3 regions of the Parabacteroides timonensis genome follow, and region 1 is predicted to be linked to each of the others. Evidence: riboswitches for the same ligand, from Rfam matches in the RefSeq annotation. Region 1 holds a riboswitch; each other region holds the start of a gene.
What was found. Region 1 has a riboswitch for cobalamin ahead of BQ7394_RS18625 (porin family protein). Riboswitches for the same ligand answer to the same signal wherever they lie in the genome.
Positions count from the first base shown of each region.

Region 1 (4,935 bases):
TGCGATATGTACCGCTTTTATGGCATTGGGGATGATGCTTCCGGGAATGATTGCCGGGTGGTTGCAGGAGGAACTGGGATATGTGAACTTCTTCTGGTGGGTGATGGGATGTTGCCTGATCACACTGGCTGTAACTGCTTTCCTTAAGATAGATCCGGCATTCGGTAAAAAAGACAGAACGATCGATTAATTAAGTAATAAAACGGAAATATGATACTAATAGCCGACAGTGGTTCCACCAAGACAGATTGGTGTGTAATAGAAAGAGGAAAACCTGCCCTTCGTTTTCAAACGCGAGGTATGAATCCTTTCTTTCAGACGGAGGAGGAGATAGGGAAGGAGATTGAAACCGGATTACTGCCTGCATTAAAAGACCTTATACCTTCCGCTGTCTATTTTTACGGGGCGGGTTGTGCTTTCCCTGAAAAGAATGAAATGATACGTCGGTCTGTTAACCGGTATCTGTCTGTACCTGTTGAGGTAGGGAGTGATCTCTTGGCTGCTGCCCGTGCTTTATGTGGCGACGAGCCGGGGATAGCTTGTATTCTGGGAACCGGTTCGAACTCCTGTTATTACGATGGTAAAGAGATTATAAAGAACGTTTCTCCCCTGGGATTTATTCTGGGAGATGAGGGAAGCGGTGCTGTATTGGGTAAGCTATTGATTGGGGATGTCTTGAAAAACCAACTACCTCCGGCCCTTAAAGAGCAGTTTCTTACACAATATGGGTTGACTCCGGCATCGATTATGGACAAGGTTTACCGGCAACCTTTCCCTAACCGTTTTCTGGCCGGCCTTTCCCCTTTTATACGGGAGCATTTGGATGAACCTGCCATTTGGGAACTGGTCACCCGTAGCTTTCTGGCATTTTTTACCCGAAACGTGAAGCAGTATGATTGTTTTGAATTACCTGTCCACCTGGTCGGTTCAGTCGCCTGGTATTATCAGGATATACTGAAAGATATTGCTTTTGATTTGGGTCTCCATCTTGGAGCGATTGCGCAAAGTCCGATGGAGGGATTGATTGCGTATCATGGTAAGTAAACTTATATTTGATTATGTCATTTACTAAAATAACAGAACAAGATTCATTATATAATGACCTGGAAGAGAAATCTGTTCGGGAGTTGTTGGAAGATATAAACACAGAAGACCAGAAGGTCGCATTGGCAGTGCAAAAAACAATCCCCCAGATAGAGAAACTGGTAGATCAGATCGTTCCCCGGATGAAACAGGGAGGGCGTATCTTTTATCTGGGGGCCGGAACAAGCGGTCGGCTGGGAGTGCTCGATGCTTCTGAAATACCTCCTACTTTCGGAATGCCCCCTACTTTGGTGATCGGTCTGATTGCCGGTGGCGATACAGCTCTTCGCAATCCGGTAGAGAATGCGGAAGATGACATGGAGCGTGGTTGGGAGGAATTGCAGGAGCATCAGGTCACGACCAAAGATACGGTGATCGGTATTGCTGCATCCGGTGCGACCCCTTATGTGATTGGAGCTTTGCGTAAAGCCCGTGAGCAGGGGATACTGACAGCCTCTATCTCTAGTAATCCGGATTCACCCATGGCTGCTCAGGCCGATGTGGCGATCGAAATGATTGTCGGTCCGGAATTTGTAACCGGTAGTTCGCGTATGAAGTCCGGTACGGGACAAAAGATGATTCTGAATATGATTTCAACATCTGTTATGATCCGGTTGGGGCGTGTAAAAGGCAACCGGATGATCAATATGCAATTGACTAATCAGAAACTGGTCGACCGCGGAACGCGGATGGTGGCAGAGGAGTTGGGACTGAGTTATGGCCAGTCGCAGCGACTCCTTCTCATGTATGGATCGGTAAAGGCTGCCGTTGATGAATATCGAAAACATAATATTTGATATTTTTCATCAACTGATGGAGAACGAAACGAAAATATCTCTATATTTGCGATGTGCATTGTTCCGGACCTGTATCCGCAGGAAAGGATTAAAAGGGAATCGGGTGTAAATCCCGGACAGTCCCGCTGCTGTAAGCTTCATAACGGATTGGGCAACACTAGTGCCACTGTTCTTTTTTGAATGGGAAGGCGCTCAAACCGGAAGTAAGTCAGAAGACCTGCAAGGCATGTTATTTCGACGGCTTCGAGGAAAGGCCGGAAGAGAACAGGGGGCAGCTTGTCGTCTCCACTATTCTTACTCCCGTTTCCCCTCTAGCTGTCTGAACGTTTTTGTTTTTAATTATTTTGCCATAATAATTAGGAAAAGAGGCATGGATCGGTTTGCGGGATGAGCTCCGTAATCGGTGCATGCTTTCCTTTTTATGAATGAACAGGATGATAGGAATACTTGTTTATTATAGGAAAAGTGCGTTTATTTGCAAACATAATTAATTAACAACAGGCAATATGAAGAAGGTTACAGGTTTAGTTTTGGTTATTTTGATGGTATTCATAGCCGTGCCGGCTAAGTCACAACTGAAGTTCGGATTAAAAGGAGGAGTAAACATATCGTCCGTTCATCTGAATTCTGATATATTGAAAGCGGATAATGTGACAGGGTTCCAGATCGGTCCGATGATCGAGACAACAATTCCACTGGTAGGTATCGGACTGGATGCGGCGATCCTTTATTCTCAGAAAGGACTGGAACTGAAAGCGAAAGGTACTGAAAAGACCAGTATAAAAACGGATTATCTCGATGTACCGGTCAATTTGAAATGGAAATTCGGTATTCCTCTTGTTAAAGCTTATCTGTCGGCCGGACCCTATATCGGTTTCCGTGTCGGAGGAGATAAAATCTGGAATGTTTTGGGCGAACAGATGAAAACAAAAAACTTCAGTGCAGGACTAAACTTCGGTGTAGGGGCTGAATTGATAAGCCATTTACAGGTAGGGATAAATTACGGATTGGGATTGACTGACAATTACAGTGCAGACAAACTGGATTTGGGAGGTGCTAAGAACCGTGGATGGTCTATAACAGCTGCAGTTTTGTTTTGATAACAGATAAAAGATATGCAGGGCCGGACTTTAACAGTCCGGCCTTTTTTGTTACTTTTGACCTCGTAAATGAAATACGCAGATGTCATATTACCCCTTCCGTTAGAGAATAGCTATACTTATAGTATTCCTTCCGATCTGGAAACTGCTGTCATTCCCGGTTGTCGGGTGATTGTCCATTTCGGTAAGAAGCGCTATTATACGGCGATTGTAATGGATGTGCATGAACGCAGGCCTGATACGGATTTTGAAACGAAAGAAATTTATGCCTTGTTGGATGCGACTCCCGTACTGCGCCGTCCGCAACTCCGTTTCTGGAAATGGATCTCATCCTACTATATGTGTAAACTGGGGGATGTATATAAAGCAGCCTTGCCTTCCGGTTTGAAACTGGAAAGTGAAACGGCTGTCACCTATAATCCCGACTTTGAGGCAGATGCCCCTTTGAGGCCGAATGAACAGTCGGTACTGGACGCTTTTACCGGTGTCCTGAAACTGACCGTGTCGGAACTGGAGAAAAAGACAGGGCTCCGTAATGTAGTTCCTGTAGTTGCTTCCCTGATGGCCCGTGGAGCGGTAGTGGTGAGTGAGGAAATGAAACGGGGATTTGTCCCGAAGATGCAAACCTTTATTCGCTTATCGGAAGAATATGCTACTGAAGAACGGTTACAGGCGGTATTTACAGATTTTAAGCGGGCGAAGAAACAGGAACTTTTATTAGTTTGCTATCTGGATCTGAGTCATGCCTTGAATCCGGCGTTGGTTCAGGAAGTCTCTAAGAAGGAGTTGTTGGAACGTAGTGGTTGCTCTTCCACGATCTTGGATGGACTCTTGAAGCGTGGTGTTCTGGTAAGTTATGAAAAAGAAGTGGGGCGTTTACAGGTTCCGGTCTGCCGTCTGCAACCTCTCAGCCCGTTAAGTCCGGCACAAGAGAAGGCTTATAGTGAAATACATGACGTCTTTACTTCAAAGGAAGTTTGCCTGCTTCATGGAGTTACTTCGAGTGGCAAGACGGAAATCTATGTCCGGCTGATCGATGAGGTATTGAAGATGGGACGGCAGGTGCTCTACATGCTGCCTGAAATAGCTATCACGACACAGATAACCGAACGGTTGGCAAAATTGTTCGGCGATAAACTGTTGGTATATCATTCTAAATTCTCGGATAACGAACGGGTAGAGGTTTGGAATAAATTATTGTATGGGAATGGTCCTATGCTGGTATTGGGAGTACGCTCTTCACTCTTCCTTCCGTTTAAGGATCTGGGATTGATTGTCGTAGATGAGGAGCACGAGAATACTTACAAACAACAAGACCCGGCGCCCCGTTATCATGCCCGTAATGCGGCGATCGTGTTGGCCGGCATGCATGGGGCCAAGACTTTGCTGGGCTCGGCTACACCTTCAATCAATTCTTATTTTAATGCAACTTCCGACAAATATGGCCTAGTTGAACTGACTGCACGTTTTGGCGACTGCCTGATGCCGGAGATTATCTCTGTCGATATCAAGGAATTGAAACGGAAGAAGATCATGAAGGATACGCTTTTCTCCCCATTATTGGTAGAGAAAGTAAACGCGGCTCTGGCCCGTGGCGAACAGGCGATTCTTTTTCAGAACCGCCGTGGATTTGCTCCGCTGATCGAATGTAAGAGTTGTGGTTGGGTTCCTCATTGTGTAAATTGCGATGTTAGCCTGACTTATCATAAATATCATAATCAGCTGGTTTGTCATTATTGTGGCTATAAGATCCAGTTGCCGCCTCATTGTCCGCAATGCCAGAGCACGGAATTAAAGATGATGGGTTTTGGTACGGAAAAGGTGGAGGAAGAGATTGCTTCCCTGTTCCCGTCGGCAAAAGTGGAGCGGTTGGATTTTGATACTGCCCGTACCCGCACAGCCTATGAACGGATCATCGCTGACTTTGAGAAAGGTAAAACGCATATCCTTATCGG
Region 1 covers NZ_LT669941.1:2,760,283-2,765,217, reverse strand. The annotation lists gene BQ7394_RS18640 (MFS transporter) at 1-190, shown strand, start outside; gene BQ7394_RS18635 (ATPase) at 211-1,044, shown strand; gene murQ (N-acetylmuramic acid 6-phosphate etherase) at 1,059-1,880, shown strand; cobalamin riboswitch at 1,922-2,119, shown strand; gene BQ7394_RS18625 (porin family protein) at 2,387-2,980, shown strand; gene priA (replication restart helicase PriA) at 3,050-4,935, shown strand, end outside.

Region 2 (4,935 bases), 1.6 Mb from region 1:
TTGATCTCTTTCAATCCTTCACAGGTATTGCGTGTCTGATAAATATAGTTATCCAACAACGCTGTGATCATATTGTGAGCAGAAGTTACGGCATGGAAATCTCCGGTAAAGTGTAAGTTGATGTTTTCCATCGGCAACACCTGGGCATAGCCACCTCCGGCTGCTCCACCTTTCATACCGAAACACGGACCTAATGAAGGTTCACGCAGGGCTGCAACTGCCTTTTTACCGATCTTGTTCAGACCGAGGGCAAGGCCGATAGAAACCGTTGTCTTCCCGATTCCAGCTTTGGTAGGAGTGATAGCTGTAACCAGGATCAGGTTATGTTCTTTGATTTTTTCTTCATCGATGAGATGGAGAGGCACTTTGGCGATGTAACGACCATAGTTCTGAACTTCCTCGCGCGGAATGCCTAATCCTGTAGCAACTTCCTTTATTTTGCGAAGGGAAACTTCTCTTGCAATTTCTATATCCGATTTCATGTGCTTATGTAAGTTTAAGAAGGAACAAAAGTATATTATTTTTAATTAAATAACAAAATGTCACAATGAAAGGTTTCCGGTGGGAGTGGAGATATTATATTGCTGTCATATTGATAAAAGATGCTAAAAGAAGAATGGAAACAAATCTTTGTCATCTTAAAGTGGTACTTTTTGATGTATTTGTCATCTTTAGTTGGCAAAAATAATGCATTTAGATAGTTTTGCTCTTAAAGAATTATAAAATATGGATAATAGATTGTTGTGTATAACAAATTGATTAATTTTGTGTCGTCACGATAGCAAAATATAATAAACAGCAGGCTTAGGGTGATAAAAAGAAAGTGTGTAGCGATTTTAAAAACTTCGGTTTATGTAATTAAGGAGATTTGATTATGACAACAATGAGATTTAGTTTGGCAGGTGTAGCTTCAAAAGAGGTAGAAACAGGATCATGGATAAGAACAATTGCAGATTGTTTGGGGATTCATATGTTTTCAAAGATGAGTCCTTCGGTTAGTACGAGTAATGTAGGTTGGGATACAACCAAGCAGAAGGAAATCCAGGATCTTCATCATTATGCCGTCCGCAATTTGATCCCGAAGGCTGGTGTTTACCAGATGGAATTGCTTGAATCGTTGGCACAATCTGCTTCCATATATTCACCGGAAGAAGTTGAATCTCTTTATAATGAAACGAATAAAAAGATCGAAGAGATCAGTAGTCATATTTCAGGTGTGTTGGTAAGTGCGCGTGAGTTGTGTAAGTCAGGGCACCAGAACTGGGAATCTGTTCAGTCACTCCGGTATCATATGAACCGTTTGAGTAACATTATAGAATCAGTATAGTTTTTGCAATACAATATCGATAGATTTTACCTTTAATATCCCCGTCATTTCCCAGAACTACTCTGTTTTAGGCTTATGATGGGGATTATTGTATGATCATCAATGAAAAATAGGGGTACACTTTATCCGCTATAATCTTCTTATCGGAAGTATAATATTCTTTTTCTGTTCCCACATTTTCAAAGTAATGGAACTGTGTCTGCGGATGCTTCCGGATACAGTCGTGTACGGCTTCCACACATTGTGACAGTTTCATAATGACGATTACATATCCGGCATGTATTTTTTCACTCAACTCTTCGGTAGAAGGTGTTCCGGGAATGACAACGATCTGTTCTTCCTGTTTGACAATATGCAACCCAGCTAAGGCTCCTGCTGCAATAAAAGCCGGAATCCCGGCAATACGCTGTACAGCGATCCCAGTGTCTGTAAGTTTGTCGTATATGTATTGTATGGATGAATAGAAACCAGCATCCCCTTCGGCAACGATGACAATCCGTTTACCTATTGCATGGTTTGCCACAGCCTCATTGTATAAACTATCGTAGGCCTTCCAAGCTTCTGTACGGTCTTTACTCATAGGAAGCATAAAGCATTGGATGGCAATTTCATTTATATCTAAAGCACGCACGATATCTGCCGCACGTGAAAGAGAATCTCCCTGCTTATTCCGGGTAGCCGGGCAATAGATTATATCTGCCTGCTGAAGTTGTTTAAGCCCTTTTACAGTGATAAGTTCCGGTTCTCCGGGACCTAATGAAACGAAGCTGATAGGATGTGTCATTTGCTCTTGTTTTATTCGGAGGGCAAAAGTGCTTAAAATAACGGAAGTCTCCAAATAAACTACTGAACAATATCAGGGGTGAAGCGACATTCTCAGTAAATAACAGTTCCGTATGCGAATGGTTCAGTTTTTCTTATTACTTTTGCGCTCGAAATCGGTTCTGTAAAACTCCTGTTCACGGAGACAGATTAAAAGGGAACCGGGTGTAAATCCCGGACAGTCCACGCTGCTGTGAAGCTTTATAAACATCCTGATAATACCTTTTGCCACTGGTCTTTGCGATCGGGAAGGCATTCGGGATGGAAGTAAGTCAGAAGACCTGCCATTTTTTGCATAACGATTGTCCTCGTGGGTTTGGACGGTTTGTGTCGGATAAAAAACAATATGAATATGAACAAGTATTTAGTAGGTTGTTGCCTGGTTACGCTATTGGCTACATCGTGTGCATCAAAAGGAAATCAGCAGGAGAAAGAGAATGTTTCTTCGCAGCAAACGACTATGACGGATAACCGGGTTCAGGTAGCGCCAAAGTATGCCGAAGGTTTTCAGTTGACTTATGCCGACGGTTATGTCCTGATGGATATACATGACCCGCAGAATGAAGAAAGCACGCATTTCCTGTATGCATTGGTTCCCCGTGGGACGAAGCCGGAAGGTATTCCTGCCGATTATACGGTGATCGAAACACCTGTGCGTAGTGCCATTTGTATGACCTCCCTGCAACTCTCCAATTTCATTAAGTTGGGAGCGGAGGATAAGGTAGTCGGTATCACGAGTACACGCCATCTGTTTAATAAGACTATCAATAATCAGTTGAAGGAAGGAAAGACAGCGAAGATCGGGATCGAAGGTAATTTCGATAATGAAGTGATTATGAGTATCAATCCCGACCTGATCCTGATCTCTCCCTTTAAACGTGGCGGATACGAGACGATGAAAGATATCGGTATTCCTCTGATTCCTCATCTGGGATATAAAGAAATGACACCACTGGGACAGGCTGAATGGATTAAGTTTGTCGGTCTGTTACTCGGGATAGAGCAGGAAGCCAATGAGAAATTCTCAGCTATAGAGAACCGCTACAACGAACTGAAAGAGCTGACTGCCGAAGGTAAAGTACAGAAACGTCCTATCGTGTTCAGTGGCGAAATACATGGTGGCAACTGGTATGCAGTAGGAGGAAAGAGTTTCCTTGCACAGCTTTTCAAAGATGCCGGCGCTGATTACTTTTTGAAAGACGACGATCGTTCCGGCGGTGTGACGCTCGACTTCGAGACCGTCTATAACCAGGCCGATGAAGCCGATTACTGGCGTATCGTAAACAGCTATCCGGGAACATATACTTATAAATCCCTGAAAGATCAGGATCCCCGTTATGCAGACTTCCGTGCCTTCAAGGAAAAAGGAGTGATCTACTGTAATATGCGGGAGAAACCTTTTTACGAGAGCATGCCGACTGAGCCGGAGGTTGTATTGGGCGATTTATTGCATATCTTTCATCCGAATCTGCTGCCGGATCACACGCCTGTCTATTATGATTTACTTAAATAAATAGGGACGATGAAGTATTCTAATACTATCCTGATGCTTTTGATCCTTGTCTCGATCGTCGTGTTGTTGTTTCTGAATCTGGTGTTGGGATCTGTTTCGATTCCCTTCCATTCGGTTTGGAATATCATCTGCGGCAATGGAGACGAACCGGTCACCTGGCAGAATATTATCTGGAAATCACGCTTTCCGCAAGCCTTGACGGCATTAGTAGCCGGAGCCGGATTAGCGATCAGCGGGCTTCAGATGCAAACCGTATTCCGTAACCCTTTGGCGGGACCTTCTGTGTTGGGTATCAGCTCCGGTGCAAGTATGGGAGTCGCTTTCGTTGTCTTACTGAGTGGAAGCCTGGGAGGCGTGGCGTTGAGTAAGCTGGGCTTTATGGGAGAGATTGCCTTATCCATTGCGGCCATAGTCGGTTCCTTGTCTGTCATGGCACTGATCGTTTATGTCTCGCAGAAGGTAAAAGGGAATGTGACACTATTGATTATCGGAGTGATGATCGGTTATGTGGCAAATGCCGTGATCGGTGTGTTGAAATTCTTTAGTGTGGAAGAAGATATCCGTGCTTATGTAATCTGGGGGCTGGGAAGCTTCTCACGTGTCTCCGGTAATCAGATGATGCTTTTTGTAGCGATTATGGCTATCCTGATCCCTCTTTCATTTCTATTGATAAAGACATTAAACCTGATGCTTCTCGGCGACGGTTATGCCCGTAACCTGGGACTGAATATCAAACGGGCACGCCTGCTCGTTATCACCTCTGCCGGTGTATTGACTGCTATCGTGACCGCTTACTGTGGTCCGATCGTCTTCCTGGGACTTGCTGTTCCTCATCTTTGCCGTGCCATTTTCCAGACCTCCGATCATCGCATACTGATGCCCGGTGTCTTATTTGTGGGGGCAGCCCTGGCATTGGCTTGTAACCTGATTGCACGTATGCCGGGATTCGAGGGAGCTTTGCCGGTCAACTCGGTAACCGCATTGGTCGGTGCTCCGGTCGTTGCTTCCGTATTATTCCGCAGACGTAAAAACGAACTGAACGAATGAGTATGAAAGAGGCAACTATTCAGATAAACGATCTCTCTATCGGCTATCATTCCAAGAATGATACAAAGCTGGTAGCTAGCCATATAACGACAACAATCTACAGTGGCGAATTAACCTGTCTATTGGGAGCCAATGGCGTCGGGAAGTCTACTTTATTACGTACCTTGTCCGCTTTTCAGCCTCGTATATCCGGCGAAATAGCACTACTGTCCCGCGATATACAGGA
Region 2 covers NZ_LT669941.1:1,142,031-1,146,965, reverse strand. The annotation lists gene BQ7394_RS12235 (formate--tetrahydrofolate ligase) at 1-482, opposite strand, end outside; gene BQ7394_RS12230 (hypothetical protein) at 875-1,327, shown strand; gene BQ7394_RS12225 (precorrin-2 C(20)-methyltransferase) at 1,413-2,111, opposite strand; cobalamin riboswitch at 2,249-2,452, shown strand; gene BQ7394_RS12220 (ABC transporter substrate-binding protein) at 2,502-3,662, shown strand; gene BQ7394_RS12215 (iron ABC transporter permease) at 3,672-4,709, shown strand; gene BQ7394_RS12210 (ABC transporter ATP-binding protein) at 4,712-4,935, shown strand, end outside.
Region 2: it holds a riboswitch for cobalamin, as region 1 does, so the genes downstream of both, BQ7394_RS12220 (ABC transporter substrate-binding protein) here and BQ7394_RS18625 (porin family protein) in region 1, are expected to answer to the same signal.

Region 3 (4,935 bases), on a different contig from region 1:
GTTTAGCAGCGACAGGATCGATCACACCTACTGTCTTACCCTTTCCATATTCAGACAAAGCTACATAGATCTTACCGTTAGCAGCAGCCAACTGCTCCGGATAACGGCTGGATTTCACTTCGTTTCCATCTTTATCGGTAGTAGTTGCCATTCCCAGGGATATTTCCTTTTCCAGTTCCAGTGAAGTTGTATCGAGTACAGCTACTGAACTGCCATAATAATAGGAAACATATACTTTTCCATCCAGCGCAGTGAAGCAACGTGGATTCATTGTTTCGCCAGCACTGTTCTTAGGCGTGAATTCTTTTATTTCTTTCCCCTGTCTGTCAAGAACGACCAACCGGTTAGAAGAAGTAACAGATACATAGATCTTAGAACCATACATAAACATCTGTTCGGCATCAGAACCCAATCCCTTACCATTAACAGACTGATAATAATTTGAAGTTAGCTTACCTGCAGCCAGATCATAATAACTGATAGTTGCATTGTTGGCATTGAAATTTCCACGATTCAGTATATAATAACCTACTGTCTGCGGCTGAGGTTCGGGAACATCGACATTGATATCTTGTACAGCAATACTTGCTGCATTTCCTGATTCTCCTACAACATTCTTTGCAACAACCAATAAAGTTGTATTATAGGTTGTACCTGCCGGCACCTCAAAGGAGGTCTTTCCGGTTGCAACCTCACCTAATTTTGTAGTCCTATCAGTTGCGCTACTACCCAGATAAACTACATAACCTGTGATATCGGCTTCGGAAGCAGGAAGAGTCCAAGAAAGCGTTCCTCCGATTTTCAGTACTTCTTCATCCGTATCTAAAAAAGAGAGATTGGTAACTACGGCCGAAGGCACACTTAGTTCATCCTCATCGTCATCACTACAGGATGAAAAGGAGATGGTAAACAATGTACACAAAGTGAACAGGAATAATAAATTTCTGACTTTCATTTGTTCTGTTTTAAAGTTATTAATATGTAATTTTTATGCTTGCTCTGAAAGAACGTCCCGGCATCGGGTAATAACGTATCACATCGTAGGTTACATTCCCCAGGTTAACCACTTCCGCCTGCAGGCGCAACTGGCATTTTCCCAATGTAAAAGAACGGTTCACAGTTATTTGCTGTTCCACATATCCATCTATCAGGTTTGTTTCGATATTTTGAGGAAGCGAATAACGGTCACCCACAGCTGTAAGCATCCAACCGACATTCACCCATGGATTTTCGAGGGTTACGGAAGTCACCCCCGTATGCTCGGGAGTATAAGGGATCTGATTATCATAAATCTTTGAACCTTCTTCCGTTTTATCAACGGCATGTTGCCAGGTATAGGAAGCATCCATCTGCAACGCCATCCTGAACGGCAAAAGAACATGTGCCGACAAGTTCGCATCTATTCCTTTAATCTCTACGACTCCCATATTCATCATCTTCCAGATAAACATGGTCGGGATAGCAACGATCTTATCTTTTACCCGGTTATAATAGCCATCCACCGTAAAACTCAGATAGTCCGTACCAATGACAGGACAACTGCCGCTCCACGTAAGTCCTACATTATATTGGGTTGCTTTCTCGGGTTTCAAGTCCTTATTGCCAAAACGGTCATAATAAAGATCATTAAAAGTAGGCATACGGAAAATATCTTTATAAGAAGCCCGGACACGTAAATTCTGATTTCTCAACAGACGGTAAGAAACGCTTACTGCCGGCGACAACCGTTTTCGGTCGGCTGCCGGTTCTCCTATTTCCAGTTCTTCCGTGGCAAACGTACCTAATAGACTAGCGGTTGCCGTCAGCCGGGTATCTTTATATTGTGCAGCCAAAGCCGATAAAGAGGTATAGCGTGTAGGAAACGGGCATTTAGGTATTGTTGCGTCCAACGTATTGACAAAGAAGTCTTCCGCCAGCGAAAAAGAAATGACTGGCAGTGGTTGATATAACAAAGCGGCAGAACCATAATACTCCCGTTGGGTATACACATCTGTCTGTACACCGTTGGGATGGCGACTGTGGAAGTCCTGATAACGGTTCCAGGCATAATCGAATTTACCTTTTGCTTTGAAAGAGAACAGGTCGCCGAACTTCTTATCGTAGCCTGCCTGCAAGAAACCATTCCGGTTCTTCAACCGTTCCTTATGATAATCGTTATAGAGGATAACCGATCCGGGCAATCCGCGGTCGGAGTCAAACCAGTATCCTTTCAGTTGCAAGGCACCTGCCTTGTTCCAGTCGGCAAATAAATTCAGTTCGCCATGCCAGGCTGAAATATCGCTATTCTTTCTTTTCTCCTCCGTCACAATATTCCCGTTCGTAAAAGTATAAGGATATTGCCCGTCGGCACGCTGCCAATCGGCAAACGCAGAAAGTACATATTTCCCGGAAAGCTTTTGCTCATAGCGAAGGGAAGGATTGAACATTCCAAATGAGCCGGCCTTAACCAAACCTCTTAAGTTAAAGTCCTTCTCTTTAAAAGACGGCGTTTCTGTCTTCACACTCAACGCCCCCGCCGATGCATACATCCGGGCCGTCTGGAAAATATCGTCGGTCTGTCCGATCGAAAGTGAAACCATTTCTACATTATCCAGTGAAAAGCGGCTGATATCGACCTGTCCGCTCTGGGCATCCGTTATCGTCACGCCATCATAGCTGACGGCTGTATGTTGTGCACCCAGGCTGCGCACCGAAACAGTCTTCAATCCCCCTATCCCACCGTAATCCTTTACGGTAGCACCGGAGAAACGTTTTACCGCTTCCGACAGGTCCTGTATACCCAACCGTTCGATACCGGCACGATCCATCACCTGCAAAGGAGTCGCTTCGCGGGTAGTGGACGGACGCGCCTTCTCCACCACTTCCACCCCTTTCAGCTGATGATAAGTCGTAGTATCTATCTGTTGTGCATTGACCGACACAGCCGCATACAGCCATGCGCCAAACAGGCATAGAGTTCTTATTATGTATAAATTCCGCATATATCTTAGGTCTATCAATACCTTACCCGAGGCATTGCATATCGAATGATGGCAGGTTTTCTGACTCGTTCTCCCATGATCGGCCGCCTTCCCAACTTTGCAGTCAGTGGCAACAAGATTTGCCGGGGTTATAGAACTTACAGCTACGGGTACAGTTCCGGATTTACACCGGATTCCCTTTTACTAACGATTAGCGACAGCTAAACCGCTACACCACAATTCGATGACAAAAATACGGATTTATATCTAATGAGCGTAGTATTTTCTACATTTTATGATTCCGGGACAAAGCCTTCTCTTATCCCGGAATCACAAGACATCATAGATCCGAAAGGATATTTACCTGACAGTAAACCTATTTAGTAAACACATATTTTCTGAGCTTTATCGCCACATTTCACGATATAGATACCGGAAGAAGGTAGCCGTATCTCCATATTCTCCGATGCTTTTTGGGTCTGGTAGCATAATTGTCCACCCAGATCCGACACCAAAAGAGGATGACCTTCGCACCCCTCAACCAGCATCCGTCTATTTTTAGCCGACACTGTGAACCGCTGTTGTTCGGCGATTGTCTTATTACTAACCGATTCTCCCTGAGGAAACTCGAGAACTGCCGCTTCACCGGGTTGCAGGATTATCGTCGCAGAATTACCGTTGACACTGACCGGTTTACCCCTCCATATCTCTTCTATTTTACCCAAAGAGGCTTTGCCGGTATAAGTCACGGTGATAGTTTTCGCTTTGGAATTATCCGTAACAGGATCGGCATGAGAAGTCTTGGTCAGGCCATCGTTGTTGATAAGCGTTACATAGAATGCTCCGTCCTTCACATTGACGAGATGTTCTACCGTTTCGGAAAAGGTAAAAGGGACGTCATATTTAAAATACTCAGCCATAACCTCATCCAAAGCAGATACTTTATATCCGACGATCAAACCTCTACCCAATTCCTCCTTCTTCACTTGCCCGATGCCTACTGTACCAAAACCGAACTGGGGGAAATTATAAGCATCAGCAAGAACCACACCTCCATTTTCAGCATACGACTTCAAATTAGCAAGTTCCCCATCCGACAGTTTCACATCCCCGCTAAGCATCACGACTTTATAAGTATTAAGCAAATCGAGCGGCGCGTCCTGTAACAAGAAATCAAACTGGTCGGCGAACGGCCCGTTTACCATTGTCCCTCTCTCATTACCATTCCGTTCCACGGAAAATGTTTCAGGCCACAGTTTCTCTATTAATGTGAATGTCCGCATATCAGCTTCTTCATAATCAAATTTCCCAAAGGCTTTCTGACCTGACGGCTGACGGTCCATACCATGATAGCGGTCGAGTAAAACAGCAACCGGAGTATAAGTGATACCCACCTGATGCTCTTTGGAAAAAGCGGTCAGCCGTTGGAACACTTTCCCGTAAGGAGTCAGGTCATAAGTTCCGTCGGATGTTTTTTCTTCATAAAAAGAGATCGCTCCACCAGCTTCAGCTATCACAGCATCGGCACCTGCCATATAACTCATCAGCATGGAACGTTCCAACAAGCTGATTGAATGCCCGTGATTCGCTCCACTGTAACCTTCCCAAATCCCATGTGTGGAATAATCGAGAATACTTGCACCATGCCAGGCTGAAAAATCGATCGTCCACGGACGGTTATATTGCTTGGCAGCTCCCCGGTTCATTGCGATATGAAGCTGGTAACCGTGAATATTCTCGCCGATCTCACTGCCTAACACATCCGCCCCTTCGGCACCGGCATAATGATGCCAGCAGTGGTGCCCGTTCATAGAATACCAGGGATACCCCTGATCAATGGTATGCCAGGTATTCTCATCCACCCGGTATCCATATTGGGACTTAACGAACTCCATAATTTTCCCCAATGCCTGTTCCCTGCTCGTTATGGCCGCCAGGTTATCCAGATAGATATTATTAATCATCCTTCCGGCGC
Region 3 covers NZ_LT669940.1:153,749-158,683, reverse strand. The annotation lists gene BQ7394_RS01455 (DUF5074 domain-containing protein) at 1-955, opposite strand, end outside; gene BQ7394_RS01450 (TonB-dependent receptor plug domain-containing protein) at 975-2,981, opposite strand; cobalamin riboswitch at 3,015-3,214, opposite strand; gene BQ7394_RS01445 (DUF6383 domain-containing protein) at 3,341-4,935, opposite strand, start outside.
Region 3: it holds a riboswitch for cobalamin, as region 1 does, so the genes downstream of both, BQ7394_RS01450 (TonB-dependent receptor plug domain-containing protein) here and BQ7394_RS18625 (porin family protein) in region 1, are expected to answer to the same signal.